DNA from 3 places in the Streptomyces sp. SCSIO 30461 genome. Region 3 is predicted to be linked to each of the others. Evidence: riboswitches for the same ligand, from Rfam matches in the RefSeq annotation. Region 3 holds a riboswitch; each other region holds the start of a gene.
What was found. Region 3 has a riboswitch for thiamine pyrophosphate ahead of V1460_RS09065 (thiamine ABC transporter substrate-binding protein). Riboswitches for the same ligand answer to the same signal wherever they lie in the genome.
Positions count from the first base shown of each region.

Region 1: another riboswitch for thiamine pyrophosphate. It lies ahead of V1460_RS26850 (FAD-dependent oxidoreductase); the one in region 3 lies ahead of V1460_RS09065 (thiamine ABC transporter substrate-binding protein).
Region 2: another riboswitch for thiamine pyrophosphate. It lies ahead of thiC (phosphomethylpyrimidine synthase ThiC); the one in region 3 lies ahead of V1460_RS09065 (thiamine ABC transporter substrate-binding protein).

Region 1 covers NZ_CP146101.1:5,985,612-5,988,879, reverse strand. Annotated here, with positions in the region: gene V1460_RS26860 (thiazole synthase) at 1-594, opposite strand, end outside; gene thiS (sulfur carrier protein ThiS) at 603-821, opposite strand; gene V1460_RS26850 (FAD-dependent oxidoreductase) at 818-2,044, opposite strand; TPP riboswitch at 2,036-2,149, opposite strand; gene V1460_RS26845 (hypothetical protein) at 2,202-2,591, shown strand; gene V1460_RS26840 (FAD-dependent oxidoreductase) at 2,668-3,268, shown strand, end outside.
Region 2 covers NZ_CP146101.1:192,003-195,270, reverse strand. Annotated here, with positions in the region: partial or broken gene V1460_RS00890 (NUDIX domain-containing protein) at 1-90, shown strand, start outside; gene thiC (phosphomethylpyrimidine synthase ThiC) at 144-1,940, opposite strand; TPP riboswitch at 1,934-2,048, opposite strand; gene V1460_RS00880 (YibE/F family protein) at 2,120-3,268, shown strand, end outside.
Region 3 covers NZ_CP146101.1:1,989,612-1,992,879, reverse strand. Annotated here, with positions in the region: gene V1460_RS09070 (iron ABC transporter permease) at 1-167, opposite strand, end outside; gene V1460_RS09065 (thiamine ABC transporter substrate-binding protein) at 260-1,348, opposite strand; TPP riboswitch at 1,436-1,546, opposite strand; gene rlmN (23S rRNA (adenine(2503)-C(2))-methyltransferase RlmN) at 1,614-2,720, opposite strand; gene V1460_RS09055 (hypothetical protein) at 3,117-3,268, shown strand, end outside.

The sequences.
Region 1 (3,268 bases), 4.0 Mb from region 3:
CTCCATCGCCAGGGCCGCGTCCGATGCGGTGCCCGCCCCCGCGTCCAGGATCACCGGGACATCGGCCTGCTCGGTGATCAGCTGGAAGTTGTGCGGGTTGCGGATGCCGAGCCCGGAGCCGATCGGTGAGCCCAGCGGCATGATCGCCGCACAGCCGACCTCCTCCAGCTTCCGAGCGAGCACCGGATCGTCGTTGGTGTAAGGCAGCACGAGGAAGCCGTCGTCCACCAGCACCTCGGCGGCGTCGAGCAACTCCACCGGGTCGGGCAGCAGGGTGCGCTCGTCGGCGACCACCTCCAGCTTGATCCAGCGCGTGCCCAGCGCCTCCCGCGCCAGCCGTGCCGTGAGCACCGCCTCGCCCGCGGTGAAGCAGCCGGCGGTGTTCGGCAGCACCCGGATGCCCAGCCGTTCCAGCACCGACAGCACGGAGCCCCGTACGGTCGGATCCAGCCGCCGCATCGCCACGGTCGTCAGCTCCGTGCCGCTCGCGACCAGCGCGCGCTCCAGGACGTCGAGACTGGGCGCCCCTCCCGTACCCATGATCAGCCGGGACGAGAACTCGACGCCGCCCAGGGTGAAACGGTCGTCCGCCACGGCCCCGGTCACCCGCCCTGCACCGCGGTGAGGATCTCCACCCGGTCGCCGTCGCCGAGTGGCGTCACCGGCCACTCGCTGCGCGGGACGACCGACTCGTTCACGGCCGCCGCGACACCGGAGCACGCCGCCGTCAGCGTCGCGACCAGCGTGTCCAGCGTCGTGCCGGCGGCGATCTCCCGGGGCTCCCCGTTGACGGAGACGGTCGGCTTCACGGTCATGCTCATACGGACGCCTCCTGGCGTGCGGGGGAGAAGCGGTGGGGGGTGAAAGGGCGGGCTTCTTCCGGCAGTTCCCCGGAGACCAGGGCGTCGGCCAGGGCGTCGCCGGTCACCGGGGTGAGCAGCACGCCGTTGCGGTAGTGCCCGGTGGCGAGCAGCAGTCCGGGGAGCTCGGTCGGCCCGAGCAGCGGCGCGTTGTCGGGTGAGCCGGGGCGCAGCCCCGCGCGGGTCTCGGTGAGCGGCAGTTCGGTGATGCCCGGCACCAGCTCATGGGCGTCGCGCAGCAGCTCGTACACCCCTCCGGCCGTGACCGTGGTGTCCCAGCCGAGTTCCTCGCTGGTCGCACCCACGACCAGCTCACCGTTCGCACGGGGTACGAGGTACACCTGGCTGCCCCGCACCACGGCCCGCACGGTCCGCGACAGGAACGGGGCGCGGGGGGCCGGCACCGCGAGCCGCAGCACCTGCCCCTTCACCGGGCGTACCGGAGGCAGGATCTCGTCGGGGACTCCGGCCAGCCGGCCGCTGAGACTGCCCGCGGCCAGCACCACCTGATCCGCGTCCACCTCATGCGACACGCCGGCGGGCTCGGGCGACGCGCCGGCGGGGCTCTCGCCGGGCGGCGTGCCGGGTGGGCCGAGCAGCGCTCCGGTGGCACGGTTGCCGTCGACCGTGAGCCTGGTCGCCCATGCGCGGTGGAAGGCCACCCCCGCCCGCTCGCAGGCCACCAGCAGGGCACTCGCGAGCCGCCGGGGGTCGATCTGGTGGTCGCCGTCCACTCGAAGCCCGCCCCTGACCCCGGGGGCGAGCATCGGTTCGAGTCGGCGGCAGTCCCGGCCGGTGAGCCACACCGAGTCAAGACCGCAACGGCGCTGGAGCGCGTGCAGCTCCCGCAGATGGGCGCGGTCGTCCGCGTCCAGCGCGACCGCGAGGGTGCCGCAGGCGCGGTAGCCGGTGTCCTGCCCGCTCGCCTCCTCCAGCTCAGCGACGAAGTCCGGATAGCGCCGGGCGGAGGCGAGATTGAGGCCGAGGAGGGTCTCCTCCCCGTAGTGCAGCTCGGTGACGGCGGCCAGCATGCCGGCGGCGACCTGTGCGGCCCCGCCACCGGGGTCGGGGTCGGCCAGCACCGTGCGCAGTCCGCGCTGCGCCGCCCGCCAGGCCGTCACCAGGCCGATGATTCCGCCCCCGACGACCAGGACGTCAGCGGTCGTCCGTGGATGCACGGGCATCCGGACCCTCCCTTCGCCGGCATGACCCGGATCAGGTTCGTACGGTCGGAGGCCGCCTCAGCCTCCCTCTCAGCCCGGTGCGGCCGGGCTCCCGCGAGTAGCAGTACGGTGGTCAGCCTAACTCCGCCCGGCAACACGCAGTAAGGGAGCCCGCACCGTGGCCCGTTCGCTCGACGGACTCGTACTCGCCCCCGCCGCGGACCAGGCTCCCGGCCAGGTGGGCACCAGGACACGGTTCGCCTATCACGAGCTAGACGGTCGGATCTGGGCCGACTACGCGGGTGGCGACGTGGTCAGGGGACATCTCGTCGGCACCCGTGACGGTGACCGGCTCGATTTCCGCTACGTCCAGCTGAAGGGGGACGGAACGACGTCTTCCGGACACTGTGTCTCCACGGTGGTCCAACTCCCGGACGGGCGGGTGAGGCTGGAGGAGGCCTGGGAGTGGGAGTCCGAGGAGGGCCGGGGTACGAGTGTCGTCGAAGAGCTCCCGGCAGAGCCCGCCGCGGCAGGGGTTGCGGTCCACCGGCAGCCGGAACCTTCTTGACGGCTCGTCAGGTGACTAGGCTGGTCCGGTGAACGAGCACACCGCACAGCACCGGGTCGTGATCGCGGGGGCCGGGATGGCCGGGTCCCAGACCGCGGTCGCCCTGCGCGATCAGGGCTTCACCGGCAGCCTCACCCTGATCGGCGCCGAGCCGCACCAGCCCTACGACCGGCCTCCGCTCTCCAAGGCCGTGCTGCTCGGCAACGCGGAGGGCTCCGCGCTCGACGTCGACTTCGAGGCGATCGATGTCGAACTCCACCTCGGCCGCGAGGTCAGCGGACTGCGCCCGGACGCGCATGAGCTCGACACCGAGGCGGGCCCCGTGCCGTACGACACCCTCGTGGTCGCCACCGGTGCCGAGCCCCTCACGCTGCCCGGCACCGAAGGGGTCAAGGGAGTCCACCTGCTGCGCACGCTGGACGACGCGCGGCGGCTGCGCCCGGTGCTGGAGCGCAAGCACGACATCGTGGTCGTCGGGGCGGGCTGGATCGGGGCGGAGTTCGCCACAGCCGCCCGTCAGGCAGGCTGCGCGGTAACCGTGGTGGAGGCGGCCGACCGGCCGCTCGCGGGCGTTCTGCCGGCCGAGGTGACCGCGCCCATGGCCGGCTGGTACACCGAGAGCGGCGCCTCGCTCATCACCGGCGCACGGGTTGCCGCGGTCGAGCCAGGGGCGGTCG
Region 2 (3,268 bases), 1.8 Mb from region 3:
GCAGCTTCGGCTGTCGTCACCGACGAACAGGGGCGCATCCTGCTCCAGCGTCGACGCGACAACGATCTGTGCGCCCTTCCCGGCGGGGGCAAGGCGGACCGACGACTCCCCGGAATATCGTCGGTCAGCCTCGTTTGCGCAGGTCAGTCAGCCAGCGGAAGATAGACGCGGTTACCGGAAGCCGCGAACTCCTTTGACTTCTCCAGCATCCCGGCCTCGATCTCCTCCGGTGTAGCCTCCGAGTCGCCGCCGAACTGCTCTGTGATGCTTCTGCTGATCTTCATCGAGCAGAACTTCGGCCCACACATCGAGCAGAAGTGCGCGGTCTTCGCCGGTTCCGCGGGCAGTGTCTCGTCATGGAACTCCCGCGCCGTGTCCGGGTCCAGAGCCAGATTGAACTGGTCCTCCCAGCGGAACTCGAAGCGGGCGTCCGACAGAGCGTCGTCCCACTCCTGGGCACCCGGGTGGCCCTTGGCGAGGTCGGCGGCATGGGCGGCGATCTTGTAGGTGATGACGCCGGTCTTGACGTCGTCCCGGTTCGGCAGGCCCAGATGCTCCTTGGGCGTGACGTAGCAGAGCATCGCCGTGCCCCACCAGGCGATCATTGCGGCGCCGATGCCCGAGGTGATGTGGTCGTAGGCGGGCGCCACATCCGTCGTCAGGGGGCCCAGGGTGTAGAACGGCGCTTCCTCGCAGATCTCCTGCTGGAGGTCGATGTTCTCCTTGATCTTGTGCATCGGGACGTGCCCCGGCCCCTCGATCATGGTCTGCACGTTGTGCCGCTTGGCGATCCGGTTGAGCTCGCCCAGCGTCCTCAACTCGGCGAACTGCGCCTCGTCGTTGGCGTCCGCGATCGAGCCAGGCCGCAGTCCGTCGCCGAGCGAGTACGTCACGTCGTACGCGGCGAGGATCTCGCAGAGCTCATCGAAGTTCTCGTACAGGAACGACTCCTTGTGGTGCGCGAGGCACCAGGCCGCCATGATCGAGCCGCCGCGCGAGACGATTCCGGTCTTGCGGCGCGCGGTCAGCGGCACATACCGCAGCAGCACTCCGGCGTGGACCGTCATGTAGTCGACGCCTTGCTCGGCCTGCTCGATGACGGTGTCCTTGTAGATCTCCCAGGTCAGCTCCTCTGCCCTGCCGTCGACCTTCTCCAGGGCCTGGTAGAGCGGCACGGTGCCGATCGGCACGGGGGAGTTGCGCAGCACCCACTCGCGGGTGGTGTGGATGTTGCGGCCGGTGGAGAGGTCCATGACCGTGTCCGCGCCCCAGCGGGTCGCCCAGGTCATCTTCTCCACCTCCTCTTCGATGGAGGAGGTCACGGCGGAGTTGCCGATGTTGGCGTTGACCTTCACCAGGAACCGCTTGCCGATGATCATCGGCTCGATCTCGGGGTGGTTGACGTTCGCCGGGAGCACGGCGCGCCCGGCGGCGATCTCCTCGCGTACGACCTCGGGGGAGACGTTCTCCCGGATGGCCACGTACTCCATCTCCGGGGTGATCTCACCGCGGCGGGCGTACGCGAGCTGGGTCACCGCCTGTCCGCCGCGGCCGCGGCGGGGCTGGCGCGGGCGGCCCGGGAAGACCGCGTCAAGGTTGCGCAGCCCGCCGCGCGGCGAGGTGTGCTTGATCCCGTCGTCCTCCGGGCGGACGGGGCGGCCGGCGTACTCCTCGGTGTCTCCGCGGGCGATGATCCAGTTCTCGCGCAGCGGTGACAGCCCGCGGCGGACATCGGTGTCGGTGTGCGGATCGGTATACGGTCCGGACGTGTCGTACAGGGTCACGTCCTTGCCATTGGTGAGGTGCACCTGACGGACCGGCACGCGGATGTCGGGGCGTGAGCCCTCGATGTATCCCTTGTGCCAGCCGATGGACTTCCCGCCCTCGTTCTCACCCTCGTTCGGGCCGGAGGGGGGCATGCGTGTGTCCTGAACGGTCATCGTGACCTACTCCCTACGCCGGCATTACCCGGTAACAGGTTCGGCGGTCGGCGCAGCTGGTCTCAGCGCCCTCTCAGCCCGGTGCTCCGAGCTCCCGCGTGTGCAAAGGTGTCACCACGCTAGCGCCCCGTCTGGCGTGCTGAACAGTGGGCCCCCTCCGGGGTTGGGATGATCTGGCGGTGACTTCCTCGCCGCAGCCCCATGGACCCGACCACGAGCCGGATGGCGCCCACGGCCCCGGGCACACTCCCGTGCCCGTCCACGCACACAGCCACGGGCACGGACCGGCCGCGCCCGTGTCGCGTCATCTGCGACGGATCATCGCCGCGGTGGTGATCCCCTTCGCCGCCGCCGTGGCGGTGGGTCTGGTGGTGCTGTGGCCGGGCGGTGCGCCGGACCACGAACGCACCGGTGTCGGCTTCGACCGACAGACCGAGCAGGGGCGGGTGGTGCGGGTCGAACGGGTCGACTGCGCCGACGTGAACGCCGGACAGGTGCCGCCTACCGGGGACACCACCACCCCTGAGGGGCGCGCCGATCCAGACTCGCAGCAGGATGCGTGTGGAAAGGCCACCGTCGAGGTCACCACCGGTAAGGACAAGGGGCGTACGTTCGTCGAGATCGTGCAGCCTGACTCCTCACGGCAACTTCAGGCAGACCAGGGTGTGGTGGTGGCCTACGCCCCCGACGCGCCCCGCGAGCTCCAGTACTCGGTCACCGATGTGGACCGGGAGCTGCCGATGGCGCTGCTCGCCGGACTCTTCGCGCTCGCCGTGGTCCTGGTGGGGCGGATGCGCGGGGTGATGGCACTGATCGCGCTGGCCGTGAGTTTCGCTGTGCTCACCCTCTTCATCCTGCCCGCGATTCTGCAGGGCTCGAATCCGCTGGCGGTGGCGGTGGTCGGGGCGAGCGCAATCATGCTGATCGCGCTGTACATGTGCCATGGGGTCTCAGCCCGCACCTCGGTAGCGGTGCTGGGAACCCTCATCTCGCTGCTGCTGATCGGGCTGCTGGGTTCGCTGTTCATCGGCTGGGCGGTGCTGGGCGGGAACACGGACGACAACACCGGTCTGATCCACGGTCTCTTCCCGGAGATCGACATGTCCGGTCTGCTGCTCGCCGGCGTGCTCATCGGTTCGCTGGGTGTGCTGGACGATGTGACGGTGACCCAGACCTCGGCCGTGTGGGAACTGCACCAGGCCGATCCCACGATGGGTCCGCGCAAGCTGTACCAGTCAGCGATCAGGATCGGCCGGGACCATATCGCGTCAGTGGTCAACACCCTCGTACTCGCTTACGCGGGCGCGTCATTGCCCTTGCTGCTGCTG
Region 3 (3,268 bases):
AGCGCCTGCCACAACGTGAACCAGAGGATGTCCAGAATGTCCGGCCTGCTCAGCACCTCGCCGATGTGGCCGAACCGCCAGGAACCGTCCGGTCTGAGCCCGCGTCCCACGATCCCGGCCACGGGGTAGGCGAAGAAGACGGCGAAGAACGCGACGGGCACGGCCATCAGGGCGAGCCGCGCCGCGTTCCCCCGGCGGCTCCGCTGGGTCCCGGGCGTTTCGGGGATCCCCGGGCGCCCTGGTGTCCGCGGGTGTTCGCCTACTTCAGGACGAGAGAGGACCACGACTGGATCCACTGGTCGCGGTTGTCGGCGATCTTCTTCGGCTCCATGGTCTCGGGCTTGTCGACTACCGCGCCGAAGCGCGTGAACAGCGGAGGCAGCTCGGCGTCGTCCACGACCGGGTTGACGAACATGTTGAGCGGCATGTCCTCCTGGAACTTCTTGCTGATCAGGAAGTCCAGCAGGGCCTTGCCGCCGGCCTCGTTCTTCGCACCCTTGAGCAGGCCAGCGGCTTCGATCTGGCGGAAGCAGGTACCTGTGGCGACTCCGGTCGGCGCCTCCTCGGGCTGTGGCTCGGAGTAGAGCACCTCGACCGGCGGGCTGGAGGCGTAGGAGACGACCAGCGGCCGGTCGCCCTTGGCCTTCCTGCCCCCGGCGGAACCGGAGAACTCCTGGTTGTAGGCGAGTTCCCAGCTGTCCACCACCTTGACGCCGTTGGCCTTGAGCTTGGCCCAGTAGTCCTTCCAGCCCTCGTCGCCGTACTTCGCGGCGGTACCGAGGAGGAAGCCGAGGCCCGGCGATGAGCGTTCGGCGTTCTCGACCACGAGGAGGTTCCTGTACGCGGGCCTCGCCAGGTCCTCGAAGCTCTGCGGCGGGGCCAGCTTCTTGTCGGTGAAGTACTTCTTGTCGTAGTTGACGCAGATGTCGCCGGTGTCGATCGGCGTGACCCGGTGCCCGTCCTTGTCCAGCCGACGGTCATCGGGGACGCGGTCCAGGCCCTTGGCCTCGTACGGGGTGAAGATTCCGTTGTCCAGGGCCCTGGAGAGCGTGGTGTTGTCGACGCCGTAGAACACATCGCCCTGGGGGGAGCCCTTCGTGAGGATCTCCTTGTTGAGGGCCGCGACGGCGTCACCGCTCTTGAGCACCTTGACCGTGTAACCCGTCTGCCGGGTGAACTCCTTCAGCACCGCCGGGGTGGCGGCGAAGGAATCATGGCTGACGAGCGTGACGGTCTTGGACCCGGTCCCGGAGTTGTTGTCCCCGGACTCCCCACCGCAGCCCGCGAGCGTGCCGGCGCCGAGGGTCGCGGCCAGCGCCGCGAACGTGATCTTCTTGGTGGTGCTCACTGAGCTTCCTCCTGGGGTGACCAGGAAGAGACGCGGCCCTGCCCGGCGGCGGATCCAAGGAGTCCGCTGCCGGGCAGGGTGCAACAGCTTGAGTCTCGTCCGAACTTCCTACCCGGAATGACCCGGGCGAGGTTCAGAGGGTCTGCGGTCCGGAAATCACCGCACTCTCAGCGCTGTGGCGCTCCCCTGTCGGAATATGTGAATGTTCGAGGCCAGAGTACATGGGCCTCCGGCGGCACCGCCGGAGGCCCACACCGCCGCAGGCTCAGCGCTCGGACGCGGCGAGCTGCCCGCAGGCCCCGTCGATCTCCTGACCCCGGGTGTCGCGCACGGTGACCGGCACCCCATGAGCGGCGATCGCCTCGACGAACGCCTTCTCGTCCTCGGGACGGGAGGCGGTCCACTTGGAACCCGGGGTGGGATTCAGCGGGATCAGGTTGACATGCACCCGCTTGCCCTTGAGCAGCCGTCCCAGCAGGTCTCCGCGCCACGCCTGGTCGTTGATGTCCCGGATGAGGGCGTACTCGATGGAGATCCGGCGGCCGGACTTCTCCGCGTACTCCCAGGCGGCGTCCAGCACCTCCCGCACCTTCCAGCGGGTGTTCACCGGCACGAGGGTGTCGCGCAGCTCGTCGTCGGGTGCGTGCAGTGACACGGCGAGCCGGCACTTGAAGCCCTCGTCGGCGAACCGCAGCATCGCCGGGACCAGACCGACGGTGGAGACGGTGATGCCGCGCTGCGAGAGCCCGAGGCCGTCCGGCTCGGGATCGGTCAGCCGGCGGATGGCTCCGACGACCCGGTTGTAGTTGGCGAGCGGCTCACCCATGCCCATGAAGACGATGTTGCTGAGCCGCGCGGGTCCGCCGGGGACCTCCCCGTCGCGCAGCGCCCGCATACCGTCCACGATCTGGTGCACGATCTCGGCGGTCGACAGGTTGCGGTCCAGGCCCGCCTGACCGGTCGCGCAGAACGGACAGTTCATCCCGCAGCCGGCCTGCGAGGAGATACACATGGTGACCCGGTCCGGGTAGCGCATCAGCACAGACTCGACCAGCGTGCCGTCGTGCAACCGCCACAGTGTCTTGCGGGTGGTGTCGTCGTCGCATGAGATATGCCGGACGACCGACATCAGATCGGGCAGCAGCTCTGCGGCGAGGCGCTCCCGGGACGCCACCGGGATGTCGGTCCACTGGACGGGGTCGTGCGCGTACCGCGCGAAGTAGTGCTGGGACAGCTGCTTCGCGCGAAACGGCTTCTCTCCGATCGCGGCCACCGCGTCCTTGCGCTCGGCGGGCGAGAGGTCGGCGAGGTGCCGCGGGGGCTTCTTGGCTCCGCGAGGCGCGACGAAAGTGAGTTCTCCGGGCTTAGGCATGGCCGTACCAGTGTCGCAGATCGAATTTCATGACCTGCGCCCGAAGCCTCGGACGAGCGTGACATCGGGCCTCGCGGGCCGCCGAATCGCCTTGGACAGCCACCGGACGGCCCGGCGATCAGGAGATCAGGAGATCAGGAGATCCTGACATCGGCCGGGTCGCCGCCTGGTCGTAGTCATCGCCTGCCACGCGCGAGAGTCCTGCGACGCCGCGGGCTCCATGCAGGAGTGGAGCCGGTCCCCACCGCCATGGAACCGGTCCCCACCGCTATGGAACCGGTCCCCACCGCCGTGGAACAGGGCGCCGCCTCCCGGCGACGATCCGCTATCGCGGGATCGCCCCTTCGGGGTCAGGCTGGAATTCCACACGTCGTCGTAGTCCCGAGGGGCGCGCCCATGGCAGCCGTGGCCGATTCCGCAGTGGGCAGGTGGCTCGCGGGCTTCCTGGAGCAGCCGGTCGTGGGGATGGCGCCGTGGATCCTCTTCGCCGTCCTCTCCGGCCCTGGGCGCTTCGAGATCGCGGTGCTGATCTCCCTCGGGATCTCGAT